DNA from 4 places in the Escherichia sp. XD33 genome. Region 2 is predicted to be linked to each of the others. Evidence: predicted binding sites of a transcription regulator. Region 2 holds the regulator's gene; each other region holds the start of a gene.
The links. The regulator PurR, encoded in region 2, represses purine synthesis genes. The targets are predictions, from matches to a motif close to CANGCAAACGTTTGCNTG.

Region 1 (5,355 bases), on a different contig from region 2:
ACTGCTTAACAACCAGTTTCAGATCAACCGGATACTTAGCCTGAACTTTCTCGCCTTTCAGCACTTTATCTGCGGTTTCGACGCCTTTCGCGCCAATCTGATCGGGTAGCTGAGCGATAGTCGCTGCTAGTTTGCCATCATTCACCGCTTTTTCGCCATCCGGTGTACCGTCAAATCCGACGACCATCACATCCGATTTACCGGCAGTTTGCAGTGCGCGCAGCGCGCCCAGCGCCATTTCATCATTCTGCGCGAATACAGCCTGAACATCCGGATGAGCGGTCAACAGGTTCTGCATTACGTTCAAACCTTTAGTGCGATCAAAATCTGCTGGCTGGCTGGCAAGAACATTAAACTTGTGAGCAGCAACGGCCTGCTGGAAGCCTTCGCCACGTTCACGGGCTGCGGATGTACCAGCAATGCCTTGCAGCTCGATAACTTTGGCACCTTCACCCGCTTTCTTCGCGATGTAATCACCAGCGATTTTGCCGCCCAGTACGTTATCAGAAGCAATGTGGCTCACCACTTCACCTTTCGTTGCCTGGCGGTCAAGAGTGATAACCGGGATGTTCGCCTGGTTAGCCATCTTCACAGCATTACCCACTGCGTCGGAGTCGGTCGGGTTAATCAGCAGAATTTTTGTGCCGCGAACGGTTAAGTCCTGCACGTTCGCCAGCTCTTTCGCCGGGTTGTTCTGGGAGTCCAGCACCACCAGGTTATAGCCAAGTTTATCCGCCTCTTTCTGCGCGCCATCTTTCAGCGATACAAAGAACGGGTTGTTAAGCGTGGAGACCACCAGCGCGATGGTGTCTTTTGCCATCGCATTCGCACTGACGGTGGCGCTTAGCGCAACAGCGGAAACCAGGGTAGCCAGTTTTTTCATGTTCATATTCAAGATGTCCTGTAGTCGTTATTACTGCTTTTTGTTGTCTACCAGCACCGCCAGCAAAATCACCACCGCTTTGACGATCATCTGGTAATAGGAGGAAACACCTAACAAATTCAATCCATTATTAAGGAAGCCAAGAATTAATGCGCCGATCAACGTCCCAACAATGCGACCTTTTCCGCCCGCCAGACTCGTACCGCCCAGAACCACCGCAGCAATAGCATCCAGCTCATAGCCAGTCCCCGCCGTGGGTTGTGCGGAGGAGAGACGCGCCACTTCAATGATCCCGGCCAGCGATGCCAGCAGACCACAAAGAGAATAGACGATGATTTTGATTTTATTGACGTTGATACCAGAAAGACGCGTTGCCGCTTCGTTGCCGCCCAGCGCGTAGATGTAACGCCCCAGACGCGTGTGATGCAGCATGTACCAGGCCGCGAGGAAGACAATCCCCATGATCCAGACTGGCGTCGGTACGCCCAGCGGACGACCAATACCAAACCAGCCAAACAGATCGGCGTTCTCAGTAAAGCCGGTATTCACTGGGCTACCGTTGGTATAAACCATGGTCACGCCGCGCAGTAAAAGCATCATAACCAGCGTAGCGATAAACGCCTGGACGCGACCTTTCGCTACAATCACCCCGGTTACCGCACCAATTGCGGCACCTAACGCGAGAGCAGCAGCGACAGCCACCAGCGCATTGACTTCAATGCCGACGATAGATGCAGCAACTGCGCCGGTCAGCGCCAACAGAGAACCTACCGATAAGTCGATGCCCGACGTCAGGATCACCAGCGTCATCCCGACCGCCATAATGGCGTTCACTGAGGTTTGCTGGAGAATATTGAATAAGTTATTGATGGTGAAAAAGTTCGGGCTTAACGTCGAGACAATCGCGATCAGCACCAGCAGAGCGATAAGCGATTTCTGCTCCATCAGCCACGCTTTCGTGAAATAACGGCGACCAGAGACAGTCTGGGTTGTCATTTTTTTACTCCTGATTCACGCGATTAAGCTTGCCCACAGCGGCAGCCATTAACACTTCCTGGGTGGCCTGCTCACGAGTAAATTCCCCGCTGAGATGCCCTTCATGCATGACGATGATGCGATCGCTCATGCCTAATACTTCTGGCATCTCCGATGACACCAGAATGATGCTCAAGCCATCGGCTTTGAACTGGTTAATCAGTTGATAGATCTCTTTTTTCGCGCCGACATCTACGCCACGGGTAGGTTCATCAAGGATCAACACTTTGGGGCGTGTCATCAGACCGCGGGCAATCGCCACTTTTTGCTGATTGCCACCGGAAAGCAGACCAATTGCCTGTTCCATCGACGGAGTTTTCACATTAAACAGACGAATGAAATCACTCACAGCCTGCTGTTCATCGGCATGCTTCAAACTGCCGCCAGCGCGGCTGAAGTAGCGCAGCGCTGTCAGCGACATGTTCTCTTTTACTGACATGCCCAACACTAAACCGTCACGTTTACGGTCTTCGGAGATATACACAATGCCGTTTGCCAGGCCATCCTGCGGTGAACGGGTAACGACTTCATGCCCATCCAGGGTGACGTAACCGCTGGTGCGCGGTAGTGCGCCGTAGAGCACTTTCATCAGTTCGGTACGACCTGCGCCCATCAAACCAGAGACGCCAAGAATTTCGCCTTTGCGTAAAGTAAAAGAGACATCGTTAACGCCAGGTCCGCAGAGATTATCGACTTTCAGGCGGATATCTCCCGGCGCTTTGTCCAGGTGCGGATATTGATCTTCCAGCTTGCGACCCACCATCATCTCAATCAGCGAATCTTCGGTCAGTGATGCCACTTCGCGCTCAGCAATAAATTGTCCGTCACGAAAAACGGTAACGTCATCGCAAATCTCGAAGATTTCTTTCATGCGGTGGGAGATATAGACAATACCGCGGCCTTGCGATTTCAGCTCGCGGATGACGCGGAACAGGGATTCGGTTTCGGTATCGGTCAGCGCATCGGTCGGTTCATCCATAATGATGACTTTCGACTCAAAGCTCAGCACTTTGGCGATTTCAACCATTTGCTGGTCACCGATGGAAAGATCGCCCACCAGCTTGTCGCTTTTAAAGCGCAGGTTAAGTTTAGCCAGCAATTTATCCGCTTCGGCATACATGGTTTTCCAGTCAATTTTGCCAAAGCGATTAACAAACTCACGACCGAGGAAAATGTTTTCGGCAATGGTCAACTGCGGGATCAGGTTCAGTTCCTGATGGATAATCCCAATCCCGGCTTCCTGGGAAGATTTTGGCCCGGTAAATGTCGTTTCTTTCCCCAGCCATAAAAGCGTACCGGCATCGCGAGTATAGATGCCAGTAAGCACTTTCATCATGGTGGATTTACCCGCGCCGTTTTCGCCCACCAGCGCCATCACGCGGCCCGGATAGACATTTAACGCTGCGCCCGAGAGGGCTTTTACGCCCGGGAAGGCTTTATCGATGCCTTTAAGCTGAAGTAATGCTTCCATGACGGCCTCAGAACGTCACGCCAGCACAGAGAATGATATTCGCATACGGAGAACATTCTCCGCTGCGAATTACCGCCTGACTTTCTGCGGTTTGTTGTTTGAATTGTTCATGCGTGGTGTAACGAATTTCAATGGTATTTCCCTGGTGTTTTTGCAGCTGCTCAAGGTGAGTGAGCAACGTTTCGTGGAGTTGCGGATTATGGTGTTTGATCTCTTCCGCGATAATGGCCGCCTCGACCTGCATTTCATTTGTGACGACGCCCAGCACCTGCATAAAAGAAGGTACACCCTGGGTTAATGCCATATCGATACGCGTTGTACTTTTGGGGATGGGTAAACCAGCATCACACACCACCAGCGTATCGGTATGTCCCAGACGGGAGATCACCGATGAAATATCAGAATTAAGAACGGTGCCTTTTTTCATTTTTTTCTCCATCAGCGAAACGTTTCGCTGACCCACAGTTTAATCCTGACTGAGTTGGGAAAACCATCGTGACGTTACGGAAATGTGATCAACCTCGAAACGTTTTACATGGTGATTAACCATGAAAACAAAAACGCCCCCTTATGAAGAAAGGAGGCGTCTGGCGTTAGATTTCGACCTGAGTACCCAGTTCGATAACCCTGTTTGGCGGGATTTCAAATTGATCTGGTGCACGCAGCGCATTACGTTGCAGCAGCAAGTACAGCTTGCCGCGCAGACGCAAATACCACGGGCGTTTGCCGAGGATCAACGACTCATGCGACATAAAGAAGGAGGTTTCCATCATCCGGCAACTTAATCCTTCCAGACCGCAGCGGTGGAAAACTTCTTCTACGTTTGGCGTTTCTCGCCAACCATAACTTGCCACCACGCGCCAGAAAGTGGGCGACAGTTGTTCAATCTGTACCCGACGGACGTTATGGACATATGGAGCGTCTTCGGTGCGCAGAGTTAACAGAATCACCCGCTCATGCAATACCTTGTTATGTTTAAGGTTATGCATCAGCGCAAAGGGAATGACGTTGATTGCACGCGACATATACACCGCGGTCCCGGGCACGCGAACAGGCGGTGATTTCTCCAGCGAAGCAATCATCGCTTCCAGAGAGTTACCATGTTCATGCATCCGCCGCAGCAAGCGGAAACGCTCGCTCTTCCAGGTGGTCATCACGATAAACATCACAGTACCGAGGCTCAATGGCAACCAGCCGCCGGAGAGCAGTTTATCGAGGTTAGCGGTGAACAATGGAATATCGACACAAAGGAAAGCAATCAGGATCAGCGCAACAAAATACTTATTCCAGTGCCAGTTCTGACGTGCCACGGTAGTCGAGAGAATAGACGTCAGCACCATGGTTCCGGTCACCGCAATCCCGTACGCCGCCGCCAGGTTGCTGGAGTGCTCAAAGCTGACAATCACAATCACGACCGCGACATAGAGCATCCAGTTCACAAACGGAATATAGATTTGCCCTGACTCCATTTCGGAGGTGTGAATAATGCGCATCGGCGACAAATATCCCAGACGTACCGCCTGACGCGTCAATGAAAAGACGCCAGAGATAACCGCCTGCGAGGCGATTACCGTCGCCAGTGCGGCGATGATCAGCAGCGGGATCAGCGCCCAGTCCGGTGCCAAAAGGAAGAACGGGTTCTTAATCGCTTCCGGGTTCTTTAACAACAGCGCTCCCTGGCCGAAGTAATTAAGAGTTAAGGAAGGTAATACGACAGTGAACCACGCCAGACGAATAGGGAACTTACCAAAGTGTCCCATATCAGCATACAGCGCCTCGACCCCCGTAATCGACAGCACCACTGCCCCTAATGCAATAAAAGAAACCGTTTTGTATTCAAGGAAGAAATGCACCGCCCACATCGGATTCAGCGCATGCAGCACTTCCGGGTTAGCAATAATGCTACGTAACCCCAGTCCTGCCAGAATCAAAAACCAGGTCAGCATGATCGGCGCAAACAGCTTAC
Region 2 (5,355 bases):
CACCGGTGTTGCGTGGGTAATACTTTGCAGTACCGGAGAGATATAGGTGTAGAGAGTAAACATTGCACCAGCTCCCAGTACCGTCGTCAGCAATGCAGACAGCACCTGCGGACGCATTAATACCGCCAGCTCTTTTTTCACTTCAGGTCGTGCCCCTGCACCACCTTTAGGTAATGAGAAGAACAGACTTACCATTGAAATCACTCCCAGCCCCGCCGTTGCCAGAAATGACATCCGCCAGCCGATGGTTTCACCCAACCAGGTCGCCGCCGGCACGCCACCGATATTTGCCAGGGTTAACCCCATAAACATAGTGGCAACTGCGCTGGCCTGTTTATGTTTTGGCACCACGCTTGCGGCCACGACTGAACCCAAACCAAAAAATGCTCCGTGATTCAGGCTGGTCAAAATGCGTGAAAGCATCAGGGTCATATAATCCGGCGCGATGGCGGAAAGAACGTTGCCTAGCGTGAAAATTGCCATCAGGAAAATCAACGCACTGCGGCGGGCACGATGAGAAAGTAGAAGCGTCATCAGCGGCGCGCCCACCATTACGCCAACTGCATAGGCACTGATTAACATTCCGGCAGCGGGAATCGAGACATCCACACCGCGCGCAATGACGGGCAACAAGCCCATTGGCGAGAACTCCGTTGTCCCGATACCAAACGCGCCAATCGCCAGCGCCAGCAACGGATAGTTAATTTTCATGCCTTATCTCCACCTCTTCGCGTCATTACGCGATATTCATTAAAGTGGCGAAAGCATGACAGCAATCACAAAAAAATGAAAATAACAAAAAGAGAAAACACTTTTGCCATTTTGCTAACAAACAGGAAGGAGATGCGAGGGAGAACGCGCTCCCTCGAGAGGAAATCAGTGCAGCGCGGCAGTCAAACCCACGGCTACGATCAAACCGAGGACGATAATCGTTGTTACCAGTGAAAATTTAAGGTCGGTGCTCATCAAGTTTTCTCCTTTTTTATTACCACACAAAAAGTGATATTACGCATTTTTACACACTGTGATGAAAAAATCTCCCGTCATTTATAATGATAAGTGTTTTTACCACTTCCCCTTTTCGTCAAGATCGGCCAAAATTCCACGCTTACACTATTTGCGTACTGGCCATTGACCCCTTCCTGACGCTCCGTGTCGTTTTTCCGGCGTACCGCAACACTTTTGTTGTGCGTAAGGTGTGTAAAGGCAAACGTTTACCTTGCGATTTTGCAGGAGCTGAAGTTAGGGTCTGGAGTGAAATGGAATGGCAACAATAAAAGATGTAGCGAAACGAGCAAACGTTTCCACTACAACTGTGTCACACGTGATCAACAAAACACGTTTCGTCGCTGAAGAAACGCGCAACGCCGTGTGGGCAGCGATTAAAGAATTACACTACTCCCCTAGCGCGGTGGCGCGTAGCCTGAAGGTTAACCACACCAAGTCTATCGGTTTGCTGGCGACCAGCAGCGAAGCGGCCTATTTTGCCGAGATCATTGAAGCGGTTGAAAAAAATTGCTTCCAGAAAGGTTACACCCTGATTCTGGGTAATGCGTGGAACAATCTTGAGAAACAGCGGGCTTATCTGTCGATGATGGCGCAAAAACGCGTCGATGGTCTGCTGGTGATGTGTTCTGAGTACCCAGAGCCGTTGCTGGCGATGCTGGAAGAGTATCGCCATATCCCAATGGTGGTGATGGACTGGGGTGAAGCAAAAGCTGACTTCACCGATGCGGTCATTGATAACGCGTTCGAAGGCGGCTACATGGCCGGGCGTTATCTGATTGAACGCGGTCACCGCGAAATCGGCGTTATCCCCGGCCCGCTGGAACGTAACACTGGCGCAGGCCGCCTTGCCGGTTTTATGAAGGCGATGGAAGAAGCAATGATCAAGGTGCCGGAAAGCTGGATTGTGCAGGGTGATTTTGAACCTGAATCCGGTTATCGCGCCATGCAGCAAATCCTGTCGCAGCCGCATCGCCCTACTGCCGTCTTCTGTGGTGGCGATATCATGGCAATGGGCGCACTTTGTGCTGCTGATGAAATGGGCCTGCGCGTCCCGCAGGATGTTTCGCTGATCGGTTATGATAACGTGCGCAACGCCCGCTATTTTACGCCGGCGCTGACCACGATCCATCAGCCAAAAGACTCGCTGGGTGAAACAGCGTTCAACATGCTGTTGGATCGTATCGTCAACAAACGTGAAGAACCGCAGTCCATTGAAGTGCATCCGCGCTTGATTGAACGCCGCTCCGTGGCTGACGGCCCGTTCCGCGACTATCGTCGTTAATCACCCGTTGCGGGAGTCTCTTCCGGCTCCCGCAGCCACTCCTTATTCAGCGTCTCACTATCGCCGAGATACTCAAGCAACCAGGTTAACGCAGGCGACATATCATTTTGCTGCCATGTCAGACAACATGCCGAATCCGGAAAGGGGTTTTCCAGTTCTAATGCTACCCACTTCCCCTCATTAAGCCACGGTTTGGCGAAATGTGTTGGCACCATCCCTATGCATAATCCTGCCGAGATACAGGTTGCCGATGATTCCCAGTCAGGCACGACAAGTCTTTTTTGGTTATCCAGCAACCAGGTAATACGCTTAGGTAGCGTTCGCGAGGTGTCTTCGCGCACCAACGACGGCCAGTTGCGCAACGTATCATCGCTGAATGGGCCATCCATCAACGCCAGCGGGTGGTGGCTGGCAACAACGCAACTCCAGCTTAGCATCCCCATATCCCGGAAGGCATAACGACCGCCTACCGGAATCGCGCGTGTTGCGCCAATCGCCAGTTCCACGCGCCCGTCGGAAAGCGCATCCCAGACACCGTTGAACACTTCCTGAAAGACAAGAAGTTCGACATCATCAAAATGGCGATAAAAATCAACGATCATCTGCCGTGTACGTTCTGGCCTGACAATATTATCCACTGCGATAGCTAACTGACCGCGCCAGCCGTTCGCTATCTGCTGACATTGCTGGCGGGTGATCTGCATTTTTTTGACAACAGAGCGCCCTTCTTTGAGAAACCACGCTCCAGCAGCGGTCAGCTCCACATCACGGTGCCGTCGTTCAAAGAGCGGCACCGCCAGCCACTCTTCCAGCTGACGCACGGTATAGCTGACCGCAGAAGGAACGCGATGCAGCTCCTGTGCCGCAGCGCTAAAACTACCATTACGCGCTACCGCATCAACAACTTCGAGTGAATATTCTGACCACATAGTCTGCCTACAAAATTTTTGAAACCAGTCATCAAATATTACCGTTTCACAACACTAATTTCACTCCCTACACTTTGCGGCGGTGTTTAATTGAGAGATTTAGAGAATATACATGCAACCTGGGAAAAGATTTTTAGTCTGGCTGGCGGGTTTGAGCGTACTCGGTTTTCTGGCAACCGATATGTATCTGCCTGCTTTCGCCGCCATACAGGCCGACCTGCAAACGCCTGCGTCTGCTGTCAGTGCCAGCCTTAGTCTGTTCCTTGCCGGTTTTGCCGCAGCCCAGCTTCTGTGGGGGCCACTCTCCGACCGTTATGGTCGTAAACCGGTGTTATTAATCGGCCTGACAATTTTTGCGTTAGGTAGTCTGGGGATGCTGTGGGTAGAAAACGCCGCTACGCTGCTGGTATTGCGTTTTGTACAGGCTGTGGGGGTCTGCGCCGCGGCGGTTATCTGGCAAGCGTTAGTGACGGATTATTATCCTTCACAGAAAGTCAACCGTATTTTTGCGACCATCATGCCGCTGGTGGGTCTGTCTCCGGCACTTGCTCCCCTGTTAGGAAGCTGGCTGCTGGTCCATTTTTCCTGGCAGGCGATTTTCGCCACCCTGTTTGCCATTACCGTGGTGCTGATTCTGCCTATTTTCTGGCTCAAACCCACGACGAAGGCCCGTAACAATAGTCAGGATGGTCTGACCTTTACCGACCTGCTACGTTCTAAAACCTATCGCGGCAACGTGCTGATATATGCGGCCTGTTCAGCCAGTTTTTTTGCATGGCTGACCGGTTCACCGTTCATCCTTAGTGAAATGGGCTACAGCCCGGCAGTTATTGGTTTAAGTTATGTCCCGCAAACTATCGCGTTTCTGATTGGTGGTTATGGCTGTCGCGCCGCACTGCAGAAATGGCAAGGCAAGCAGTTATTACCGTGGTTGCTGGTGCTGTTTGCTGTCAGCGTCATTGCGACCTGGGCTGCAGGCTTCATTAGCCATGTGTCGCTGGTCGAAATCCTGATCCCATTCTGTGTGATGGCGATTGCCAATGGCGCGATCTACCCTATTGTTGTCGCCCAGGCGCTGCGTCCCTTCCCACACGCAACTGGTCGCGCCGCAGCTTTGCAGAACACTCTACAACTGGGTCTGTGCTTCCTCGCAAGTCTGGTAGTTTCCTGGCTGATCAGTATCAGCACGCCATTGCTCACCACCACCAGCGTGATGTTATCAACAGTAGTGCTGGTCGCGCTGGGTTACATGATGCAACGTTGTGAAGAAGTTGGCTGCCAGAATCATGGCAATGCCGAAGTCGCTCATAGCGAATCACACTGATCTATATCGATATACTTATACTTAGGCTGCTAACAAAATTTTGTTGTATGATTGAAATTAGCGGCCTATACTAATTTCGAGTTGTTAAAGCTACTATAAATATTATGTTTTTACGGGGACAGGATCGCTCCCGACTCACTATGGATGGTCATTTCGGCAAGGGTTCCTCCTTTCCCTCTGTTCTACGTCGGATTATAGACTCGCGGTTTTTTCTGCGAGATTTCTCACAAAGCCCAAAAAGCGTCTACGCTGTTTTAAGGTTCTGATCACCGACCAGTGATGGAGAAACTATGAGTTCATCGTGTATAGAAGAAGTCAGCGTACCGGATGACAACTGGTACCGTATCGCCAACGAATTACTTAGCCGTGCCGGTATAGCCATTAACGGTTCTGCCCCGGCGGATATTCGTGTGAAAAACCCCGATTTTTTTAAACGCGTTCTGCAAGAAGGCTCTTTGGGGTTAGGCGAAAGTTATATGGATGGCTGGTGGGAATGTGACCGACTGGATATGTTTTTTAGCAAAGTCTTACGCGCAGGTCTCGAGAACCAACTCCCCCATCATTTCAAAGACACGCTGCGTATTGCCGGCGCTCGTCTCTTCAATCTGCAGAGTAAAAAACGTGCCTGGATAGTCGGCAAAGAGCATTACGATTTGGGTAATGACTTGTTCAGCCGCATGCTTGATCCCTTCATGCAATATTCCTGCGCTTACTGGAAAGATGCCGATAATCTGGAATCTGCCCAGCAGGCGAAGCTCAAAATGATTTGTGAAAAATTGCAGTTAAAACCAGGGATGCGCGTACTGGATATT
Region 3 (5,355 bases), on a different contig from region 2:
CGTGAAAGCCCTGCAGGCGATCGCGGGTCCGTTCTCCCAGGTCCGTTTCTGCCCGACGGGTGGTATTTCTCCGGCTAACTACCGTGACTACCTGGCGCTGAAAAGCGTGCTGTGCATCGGTGGTTCCTGGCTGGTTCCGGCAGATGCGCTGGAAGCGGGCGATTACGACCGCATTACTAAGCTGGCGCGTGAAGCTGTAGAAGGCGCTAAGCTGTAAAAGTCAAAATGCCCGATCGAGGATCGGGCATTTTTGTAGCGTTTTTTTGCCGGGTTTAACCCTGTACTTTTACCTGTCCGGCGGCGTGCTTCGCGCGTTCAATGGCGTCAACAACACTCTCAGCGGTCGCCAGCGCAACACCCAGACGACGGCTGCCATCAATTTCCGGCTTACCAAATAAACGAATCTGCAAATCTGCGCCTACGGCATTCTGCACATTATCAAACGTGACATTCTGACTGGTCAGTTGTGGCAGAATAACGGCAGAAGCTGCAGGACCATACTGACGGATCCCGCCAACCGGAAGTCCGAGGAAGGCACGTACATGCAGGGCAAACTCTGAGAGATCTTGAGAAATTAACGTCACCATCCCGGTATCATGTGGACGAGGGGAGACCTCACTGAAAATCACCTCATCACCACAGACAAATAGCTCGACACCAAACAACCCATAACCGCCCAGTGCCAGCACCACTTTACGGGCAATCTCCTGCGCACGTTCAAGGGCAAGCGGGCTCATTTGCTGTGGTTGCCAGGATTCACGGTAGTCGCCATCTTCCTGGCGATGACCTACTGGTGCACAGAAATGGACGCCATCCACCGCGTTGACGGTTAGCAGGGTAATTTCGAAGTCAAACTTAACGACGCCTTCAACAATTACGCGGCCCGCTCCGGCGCGACCGCCTTGCTGAGCGTATTCCCATGCCTGAGCAAGTTGCTCTGCAGAGCGAATAAACGTCTGCCCCTTGCCGGAAGAGCTCATCACCGGTTTTACAATGCAGGGATAGCCAATGGCGGCAACCGCCTCGCGGAAAAGGCTTTCGCTATCGGCAAAACGATAAGTGGAAGTGGGCAGCTGCAGCTCTTCTGCCGCCAGGCGACGGATACCCTCGCGATTCATCGTTAATTTCGTTGCGCGAGCGCAGGGGACAACATTCAGTCCTTCCTCTTCAAGTTGGATCAGCATATCGGTGGCAATAGCTTCGATCTCCGGCACGATATAATGTGGTTTTTCCAGTTCAACCACACGGCGTAATGCATCACCATCAAGCATATTAATGACATGGGAGCGATGCGCGACATGCATGGCTGGTGCGTCGGAATAGCGATCGACGGCAATCACCTCTACGCCGAGACGCTGACACTCGATTGCCACTTCTTTACCCAGTTCACCGGAGCCTAATAACATCACGCGAGTTGCTGCCGGACGCAGCGCAGTGCCTAATAACGTCATAACGAATATCCCCTGATTAATTCCGCGCGCAGTATAAACGAAAACGTTTGCGCGTGTCTTTATTGCTGATGTTGATTTCTCAACCGAAAAGAAATATACTGTATAAAATCACAGTTATTATGAGAGGCTGCAAATGGCGGTTGAAGTTAAATACGTAGTCATTCGTGAGGGCGAAGAGAAAATGTCGTTTACCAGCAAAAAGGAAGCCGATGCTTATGATAAAATGCTTGATACGGCGGATCTGCTTGACACCTGGCTGACAAATTCTCCAGTGCAAATGGAAGACGAGCAACGTGAAGCCCTTTCGCTATGGCTGGCAGAACAAAAAGATGTGCTGAGCACCATTCTGAAAACCGGCAAATTACCGTCCCCACAGGTCGTCGGTGCTGAATCCGAAGAGGAAGATGCCTCACACGCGGCCTGAAGCAACTTGCGCTCCTGACAATTTGTACCATGCTTTCTCCTGAATCATTGTGCTATGGAGAAAAACATGAAAAAAAGAGGGGCGTTTTTAGGGCTGTTGTTGGTTTCTGCCTGCGCATCAGTTTTCGCTGCCAATAATGAAACCAGCAAGTCGGTCACTTTCCCAAAGTGTGAAGGTCTGGATGCTGCCGGAATTGCCGCGAGCGTAAAACGTGATTATCAACAAAATCGCGTGGCGCGCTGGGCAGATGATCAAAAAATTGTCGGTCAGGCCGATCCCGTGGCTTGGGTCAGTTTGCAGGACATTCAGGGTAAAGATGATAAATGGTCAGTACCGCTAACCGTGCGTGGTAAAAGTGCCGATATTCATTACCAGGTCAGCGTGGACTGCAAAGCGGGAATGGCGGAATATCAGCGGCGTTAATGGCTTCTGATAATTCGATTGACCGTTGGCGGATGCGGCGCGAGTGCCTTGTCCGCCCCAGAACGCACCACAATCGTAGGCCTGAGAAGACGCAACAGCGTCGCATCGGGCAATCAGCATCAAACAATGCCACTCAAAACGACAAACTACTTTCACCTAAAATACCCTTATCACCTGATATACAGTAAATACCTTACCTGGCGCGAATTTCTTTGAATAACGGCCTACCGCCCCGCTTATTTGCGCATCTTTTGTCTCGATATACATTTTCTGACATCCTCATCCGCTATGCTACAGGCACTAAAAATGGTTATTGAGGAGCAAATATGGCTAACTGGTTAAATCAACTGCAATCCCTGCTTGGGCAAAGCAGTTCTTCTACCTCCTCGTCTGCGGATCAGGGATTGGGCAAACTGTTAGTGCCAGGCGCATTAGGCGGACTGGCTGGGCTGCTGGTCGCAAATAAATCAGCACGTAAACTTCTTACGAAATATGGCACCAACGCGTTACTGGTTGGCGGCGGAGCGGTAGCGGGTACGGTGCTGTGGAATAAATACAAAGATAAAATTCGCGCGGCGCATCAGGACGAACCGCAGTTTGGCGCGCAAAGTACGCCGCTGGATGAGCGTACGGAACGTTTGATCCTTGCGCTGGTCTTTGCCGCTAAAAGTGATGGTCATATTGATGCCAAAGAACGTGCGGCAATCGACCAGCAATTGCGTGAAGCCGGCGTGGAAGAGCAGGGGCGTGTACTCATTGAGCAGGCAATCGAACAACCGCTGGATCCACAACGCCTGGCTACCGGGGTCCGCAATGAAGAAGAGGCGCTGGAAATCTATTTCCTGAGTTGCGCGGCTATTGATATTGACCATTTTATGGAACGCAGTTACCTGAATGCACTGGGTGACGCGCTGAAAATCCCCCAGGATGTTCGTGACGGCATTGAACGCGATCTCGAACAGCAAAAACGCACTTTGGCGGAATAATTCCGCTCTCTGGATAGCCTGAAGTTGACTATTTCGGGCTATCCAGAACCGCACAGCCATTTGAACAGGCTGATTTTCTCTGTCTGCATAACATTCGATATCCGCGCCATTACCTGTCATCATCTAAGCAATGACGACCCTGTTTCGCTTGCATCCCCGGTGAGTTTTGCCACCCTTATAAGATGTTTCAACCAGAAAGAACAATAACATGCTACCAAAAGCCGCCCGCATTCCCCACGCCATGACGCTTCATGGCGATACGCGCATCGATAATTACTACTGGCTGCGGGACGATACGCGTTCTCAGCCAGAAGTCCTGGACTACCTGCAACAAGAAAATAGTTACGGTCATCGGGTGATGGCCTCACAACAAGCCTTGCAGGATCGCATCTTAAAGGAAATCATCGACCGCATTCCGCAACGAGAAGTTTCTGCGCCCTACATCAAAAATGGCTACCGCTATCGGCATATTTATGAACCAGGCTGTGAATATGCTATCTACCAGCGTCAATCGGCATTCAGTGAAGAGTGGGATGAGTGGGAAACATTGCTCGATGCCAATAAGCGCGCAGCTCATAGTGAGTTTTATTCGATGGGCGGAATGGCGATTACGCCCAATAACACCATCATGGCGCTGGCAGAAGATTTTCTTTCCCGACGCCAGTACGGCATTCGTTTTCGTAATCTGGAAACAGGTAACTGGTACCCGGAACTGCTGGATAACGTTGAACCCAGCTTTGTCTGGGCAAATGACTCCTGGACTTTCTACTATGTTCGCAAGCATCCGGTGACGCTGCTGCCTTATCAGGTCTGGCGTCACGCCATCGGTACGCCAGCATCGCAAGATAAACTGATTTACGAAGAAAAAGACGATACCTATTACGTCAGCCTGCATAAAACGACCTCGAAGCACTATGTAGTTATTCATTTGGCCAGCGCCACCACCAGTGAAGTTCGCCTGCTGGACGCGGAAATGGCCGATGCCGAGCCGTTTGTTTTTCTGCCGCGCCGCAAAGATCACGAATACAGCCTTGATCACTACCAGCATCGTTTTTATCTGCGTTCCAACCGCCACGGCAAAAACTTTGGCTTATACCGTACCCGTATGCGTGATGAGCAACAGTGGGAAGAGTTAATTCCGCCACGCGAAAACATCATGCTGGAAGGGTTTACGCTGTTTACCGACTGGCTGGTGGTTGAAGAGCGTCAGCGCGGGTTAACCAGTTTGCGCCAAATTAACCGCAAGACCCGGGAAGTCATTGGTATTGCCTTTGATGATCCAGCCTATGTGACCTGGATTGCCTACAATCCAGAACCTGAAACCGCGCGATTGCGTTATGGTTATTCTTCCATGACCACACCAGACACTTTGTTTGAACTGGATATGGATACCGGTGAGCGTCGTGTATTAAAACAAACAGAAGTGCCCGGTTTTGATGCGGCGAATTACCGCAGTGAACACCTGTGGATAGTCGCCCGTGATGGCGTCGAAGTTCCGGTTTCGTTGGTCTACCATCGCAAACATTTTCGCAAAGGACACAACCCGTTGCTGGTGTATGGCTATGGTTCTTACGGCGCAAGTATTGATGCCGATTTCAGTTTTAGCCGCTTGAGTTTATTAGATCGTGGCTTTGTCTACGCCATTGTCCATGTTCGCGGCGGTGGTGAGCTGGGGCAACAATGGTACGAAGACGGAAAATTTCTGAAGAAGAAAAATACGTTTAATGATTATCTTGATGCCTGCGATGCATTGTTAAAACTGGGCTATGGCTCTCCTTCGCTTTGTTATGCGATGGGCGGGAGTGCGGGGGGCATGTTGATGGGCGTTGCAATTAATCAACGCCCGGAATTATTCCACGGCGTTATCGCCCAGGTACCGTTTGTTGATGTTGTAACAACGATGCTTGATGAATCAATTCCTCTTACCACTGGTGAGTTTGAAGAGTGGGGTAACCCGCAGGATCCGCAATATTACGAGTACATGAAAAGCTACAGCCCGTATGACAACGTCACCGCACAGGCTTATCCGCATTTACTGGTAACGACCGGTTTGCACGATTCTCAGGTGCAA
Region 4 (5,355 bases), on a different contig from region 2:
CGGGCGCAACATCGGACTGATGACGATGGAATTATTCACCCCGGCACGCGATGTGCTGGCGCAGCGCACCCTCGGTTGGGTGGCGCGTTGAAGGCGGTTTTAAGGAATAAACAATGCAAAGTGTTGATGTAGCCATTGTTGGTGGCGGCATGGTGGGGCTGGCGGTTGCCTGCGGCTTACAGGGGAGCGGCTTACGCGTTGCCGTACTGGAGCAGCGCGTACCGGAACCTCTGGCGGCGGATGCACCACCACAACTGCGCGTTTCGGCTATCAATGCCGCCAGCGAAAAATTACTCACCCGTCTTGGCGTCTGGCAGGACATTCTCTCTCGTAGGGCCAGTTGTTATCACGGTATGGAAGTGTGGGACAAAGACAGTTTTGGTCACATTTCGTTTGACGATCAAAGCATGGGCTATAGCCATCTTGGGCATATCGTTGAAAACTCAGTGATTCACTACGCGCTGTGGAACAAAGCGCAGCAGTCGTCAGATATCACTCTGTTGGCCCCCGCAGAATTACAGCAGGTCGCCTGGGGAGAAAATGAAACTTTCCTGACGCTGAAAGATGGCAGCATGTTAACGGCGCGTCTGGTGATTGGCGCGGACGGTGCTAATTCCTGGTTGCGCAATAAAGCAGATATTCCGCTGACTTTCTGGGATTATCAGCATCACGCGCTGGTAGCGACCATTCGCACGGAAGAACCGCATGATGCGGTGGCGCGGCAGGTTTTCCATGGCGAAGGCATTCTGGCCTTTTTACCGCTTAGCGATCCGCATCTTTGCTCAATTGTCTGGTCACTGTCGCCAGAGGAAGCGCAGCGGATGCAGCAGGCAAGTGAAGATGAATTTAATCGCGCGTTAAATATCGCTTTTGATAATCGCCTGGGCTTATGCAAGGTTGAGAGCGCGCGTCAGGTGTTCCCACTGACGGGGCGTTATGCGCGCCAGTTTGCCGCGCACCGTCTGGTGCTGGTGGGCGACGCCGCGCATACCATTCACCCGCTGGCGGGGCAGGGAGTAAATCTCGGCTTTATGGATGCTGCAGAGCTGATTGCTGAACTGAAACGGTTGCATCGTCAGGGGAAAGACATCGGGCAGTACATTTACCTGCGCCGGTATGAGCGTAGCCGCAAGCACAGTGCGGCGCTGATGCTGGCTGGTATGCAGGGATTCCGCGATCTGTTTTCCGGTACCAATCCGGCGAAAAAACTGCTGCGTGATATTGGTTTGAAACTGGCCGACACGCTTCCTGGCGTTAAACCACAACTTATCCGCCAGGCAATGGGATTAAACGATTTGCCTGAATGGCTGCGTTAAAAATTTCTCTTCTGCTGTTTATTTGATACCCATCACACTTTCATCTCCCGGTTTTTTCGCCGGGAGATTTTCCTCATTTGAAATAAACTAATTTCACCTCCGTTTTCGCATTATATTTTCTAATGTCATTATTTTTTGATTTAGTGTTTTTTGACATTTTTTTAGCTCTTAATATTGCCTTATTCAAATTAGCTTTCTAATGGCATCATCTTTATATAGAAACTGGTGTGTTTTTTGGTTTTTTATTCTGTCGCGATTTTGGCGTTTTTTAACCATAAGCTAATGTGATGATCAATTTTACCTTATGGTTAACAGTCTGTTTCGGTGGTAAGTTCAGGCAAAAGAGAACGATTGCGTTGGGGACCGGGAGTGGCTCCGACGCTGGGTTTCGTGGTGATAATTTCACCATGAAAAGTTGTCAGCCCCGCTTATTCAATGAGGACAAGATGGCACAACAGACTCCTTTGTACGAACAACACACGCTTTGCGGCGCTCGCATGGTGGATTTCCACGGCTGGATGATGCCGCTGCATTACGGTTCGCAAATCGACGAACATCATGCGGTACGTACCGATGCCGGAATGTTTGATGTGTCACATATGACCATCGTCGATCTTCGCGGCAGCCGCACCCGGGAGTTTCTGCGTTATCTGCTGGCGAACGATGTGGCGAAGCTCACCAAAGGCGGCAAAGCCCTTTACTCGGGGATGTTGAATGCCTCTGGCGGTGTGATAGATGACCTCATCGTCTACTACTTTACTGAAGATTTCTTCCGCCTCGTTGTTAACTCCGCCACCCGCGAAAAAGACCTCTCCTGGATTACCCAACACGCTGAACCTTTCGGCATCGAAATTACCGTTCGTGATGACCTTTCCATGATTGCCGTGCAAGGGCCGAATGCGCAGGCAAAAGCTGCCACACTGTTTAATGACGCCCAGCGTCAGGCGGTGGAAGGGATGAAACCGTTCTTTGGCGTGCAGGCGGGCGATCTGTTTATTGCCACCACTGGTTATACCGGTGAAGCGGGCTATGAAATTGCGCTGCCCAATGAAAAAGCGGCCGATTTCTGGCGTGCGCTGGTGGAAGCGGGTGTTAAGCCATGTGGCTTGGGCGCGCGTGACACGCTGCGTCTGGAAGCGGGCATGAATCTTTATGGTCAGGAGATGGACGAAACCATCTCTCCTTTAGCCGCCAACATGGGCTGGACCATCGCCTGGGAACCGGCAGATCGTGACTTTATCGGTCGTGAAGCCCTGGAAGTGCAGCGTGAGCATGGTACAGAAAAACTGGTTGGTCTGGTGATGACCGAAAAAGGCGTGCTGCGTAATGAACTGCCGGTACGCTTTACCGATGCGCAGGGCAACCAGCATGAAGGCATTATCACCAGCGGTACTTTCTCCCCGACGCTGGGTTACAGCATTGCGCTGGCGCGCGTGCCGGAAGGTATTGGCGAAACGGCGATTGTGCAAATTCGCAACCGTGAAATGCCGGTTAAAGTGACAAAACCTGTTTTTGTGCGTAACGGCAAAGCCGTCGCGTGATTTACTTTTTTGGAGATTGATTGATGAGCAACGTACCAGCAGAACTGAAATACAGCAAAGAACACGAATGGCTGCGTAAAGAAGCCGACGGCACTTACACCGTTGGTATTACCGAACATGCTCAGGAGCTGTTAGGCGATATGGTGTTTGTTGACCTGCCGGAAGTGGGCGCAACGGTTAGCGCGGGCGATGACTGCGCGGTTGCCGAATCGGTAAAAGCGGCGTCAGACATTTATGCGCCAGTAAGCGGTGAAATCGTGGCGGTAAACGACGCACTGAGCGATTCCCCGGAACTGGTGAACAGCGAACCGTATGCAGGCGGCTGGATCTTTAAAATCAAAGCCAGCGATGAAAGCGAACTGGAATCACTGCTGGATGCGACCGCATACGAAGCATTGTTAGAAGACGAGTAACGGCTTTATTCCTCTTCTGCGGGAGAGGATCAGGGTGAGGAAAATTTATGCCTCACCCTCACTCTCTTCGTAAGGAGAGAGGTTCACAATTCACTGCACGTTTCAGGAACCATCGCTCATGACACAGACGTTAAGCCAGCTTGAAAACAGCGGCGCTTTTATTGAACGCCATATCGGACCGGACGCCGCGCAACAGCAAGAAATGCTGAATGCCGTTGGTGCACAATCGTTAAACGCGCTGACCGGCCAGATTGTGCCGAAAGATATTCAACTTGCGACACCACCGCAGGTTGGCGCACCGGCGACCGAATACGCCGCACTGGCAGAACTCAAGGCTATTGCCAGTCGCAATAAACGCTTCACGTCTTACATCGGCATGGGTTACACCGCCGTGCAGCTACCGCCGGTTATCCTGCGTAACATGCTGGAAAATCCGGGCTGGTATACCGCGTACACTCCGTATCAACCTGAAGTCTCCCAGGGCCGCCTTGAAGCACTGCTCAACTTCCAGCAGGTAACGCTGGATTTGACTGGACTGGATATGGCCTCTGCTTCTCTTCTGGACGAGGCCACCGCTGCCGCCGAAGCAATGGCGATGGCGAAACGCGTCAGCAAACTGAAAAATGCCAACCGCTTCTTCGTGGCTTCCGATGTGCATCCGCAAACGCTGGATGTGGTCCGTACTCGTGCCGAAACCTTTGGTTTTGAAGTGATTGTCGATGACGCGCAAAAAGTGCTCGACCATCAGGACGTCTTCGGCGTGCTGTTACAGCAGGTAGGCACTACCGGTGAAATTCACGACTACACTGCGCTTATTAGCGAACTGAAATCACGCAAAATTGTGGTCAGCGTTGCCGCCGATATTATGGCGCTGGTGCTGTTAACTGCGCCGGGTAAACAGGGCGCGGATATTGTTTTTGGTTCGGCGCAACGCTTCGGCGTGCCGATGGGCTACGGTGGCCCACACGCGGCATTCTTTGCGGCGAAAGATGAATACAAACGCTCAATGCCGGGCCGTATTATCGGTGTATCGAAAGATGCAGCTGGCAATACCGCGCTGCGCATGGCGATGCAGACTCGCGAGCAACATATCCGCCGTGAGAAAGCGAACTCCAACATTTGTACTTCCCAGGTACTGCTGGCAAACATCGCCAGCCTGTATGCCGTTTATCACGGCCCGGTTGGCCTGAAACGTATCGCTAACCGCATTCACCGTCTGACCGATATCCTGGCGGCGGGCCTGCAACAAAAAGGTCTGAAACTGCGCCATGCGCACTATTTCGACACCTTGTGTGTGGAAGTGGCCGACAAAGCGGGCGTACTGACGCGTGCCGAAGCGGCTGAAATCAACCTGCGTAGCGATATTCTGAACGCGGTTGGGATCACCCTTGATGAAACAACCACGCGTGAAAACGTAATGCAGCTTTTCAACGTGCTGCTGGGCGATAACCACGGCCTGGACATCGACACGCTGGACAAAGACGTGGCTCACGACAGCCGCTCTATCCAGCCTGCGATGCTGCGCGACGACGAAATCCTCACCCATCCGGTGTTTAATCGCTACCACAGCGAAACCGAAATGATGCGCTATATGCACTCGCTGGAGCGTAAAGATCTGGCGCTGAATCAGGCGATGATCCCGCTGGGTTCCTGCACCATGAAACTGAACGCCGCCGCCGAGATGATCCCAATCACCTGGCCGGAATTTGCCGAACTGCACCCGTTCTGCCCGCCGGAGCAGGCCGAAGGTTATCAGCAGATGATTGCGCAGCTGGCTGACTGGCTGGTGAAACTGACCGGTTACGACGCCGTTTGTATGCAGCCGAACTCTGGCGCACAGGGCGAATACGCGGGCCTGCTGGCGATTCGTCATTATCATGAAAGCCGCAACGAAGGGCATCGCGATATCTGCCTGATCCCGGCTTCTGCGCACGGAACTAACCCCGCTTCTGCACATATGGCAGGAATGCAGGTGGTGGTTGTGGCGTGTGATAAAAACGGCAACATCGATCTGACTGATCTGCGCGCGAAAGCGGAACAGGCGGGCGATAACCTCTCCTGTATCATGGTGACTTATCCTTCTAC

Region 1: rbsD (D-ribose pyranase) is a predicted target of PurR. The motif match lies at 3,829-3,846, and genes of this name have one in related genera.
Region 3: purT (formate-dependent phosphoribosylglycinamide formyltransferase) is a predicted target of PurR. The motif match lies at 1,488-1,505, and genes of this name have one in related genera.
Region 4: gcvT (glycine cleavage system aminomethyltransferase GcvT) is a predicted target of PurR. The motif match lies at 1,657-1,674, and genes of this name have one in related genera.

The regions. Positions count from the first base shown of each region.
Region 1 covers NZ_JAENDM010000038.1:29,635-34,989, reverse strand. Annotated here, with positions in the region: gene rbsB (ribose ABC transporter substrate-binding protein RbsB) at 1-889, opposite strand, end outside; gene rbsC (ribose ABC transporter permease) at 914-1,879, opposite strand; gene rbsA (ribose ABC transporter ATP-binding protein RbsA) at 1,884-3,389, opposite strand; gene rbsD (D-ribose pyranase) at 3,397-3,816, opposite strand; gene kup (low affinity potassium transporter Kup) at 3,983-5,355, opposite strand, start outside.
Region 2 covers NZ_JAENDM010000002.1:103,168-108,522, reverse strand. Annotated here, with positions in the region: gene K0778_RS02040 (MFS transporter) at 1-711, opposite strand, end outside; gene cydH (cytochrome bd-I accessory subunit CydH) at 877-966, opposite strand; gene purR (HTH-type transcriptional repressor PurR) at 1,265-2,290, shown strand; gene punR (DNA-binding transcriptional activator PunR) at 2,287-3,219, opposite strand; gene punC (purine nucleoside transporter PunC) at 3,332-4,543, shown strand; gene cfa (cyclopropane fatty acyl phospholipid synthase) at 4,834-5,355, shown strand, end outside.
Region 3 covers NZ_JAENDM010000013.1:55,750-61,104, forward strand. Annotated here, with positions in the region: gene kdgA (bifunctional 4-hydroxy-2-oxoglutarate aldolase/2-dehydro-3-deoxy-phosphogluconate aldolase) at 1-217, shown strand, start outside; gene purT (formate-dependent phosphoribosylglycinamide formyltransferase) at 273-1,451, opposite strand; gene yebG (DNA damage-inducible protein YebG) at 1,585-1,875, shown strand; gene yebF (protein YebF) at 1,942-2,298, shown strand; gene K0778_RS10155 (tellurite resistance TerB family protein) at 2,625-3,284, shown strand; gene ptrB (oligopeptidase B) at 3,493-5,355, shown strand, end outside.
Region 4 covers NZ_JAENDM010000021.1:52,059-57,413, reverse strand. Annotated here, with positions in the region: gene ubiH (2-octaprenyl-6-methoxyphenyl hydroxylase) at 1-91, shown strand, start outside; gene ubiI (FAD-dependent 2-octaprenylphenol hydroxylase) at 114-1,316, shown strand; gene K0778_RS14045 (hypothetical protein) at 1,390-1,473, opposite strand; gene gcvT (glycine cleavage system aminomethyltransferase GcvT) at 1,763-2,857, shown strand; gene gcvH (glycine cleavage system protein GcvH) at 2,881-3,270, shown strand; gene gcvP (aminomethyl-transferring glycine dehydrogenase) at 3,389-5,355, shown strand, end outside.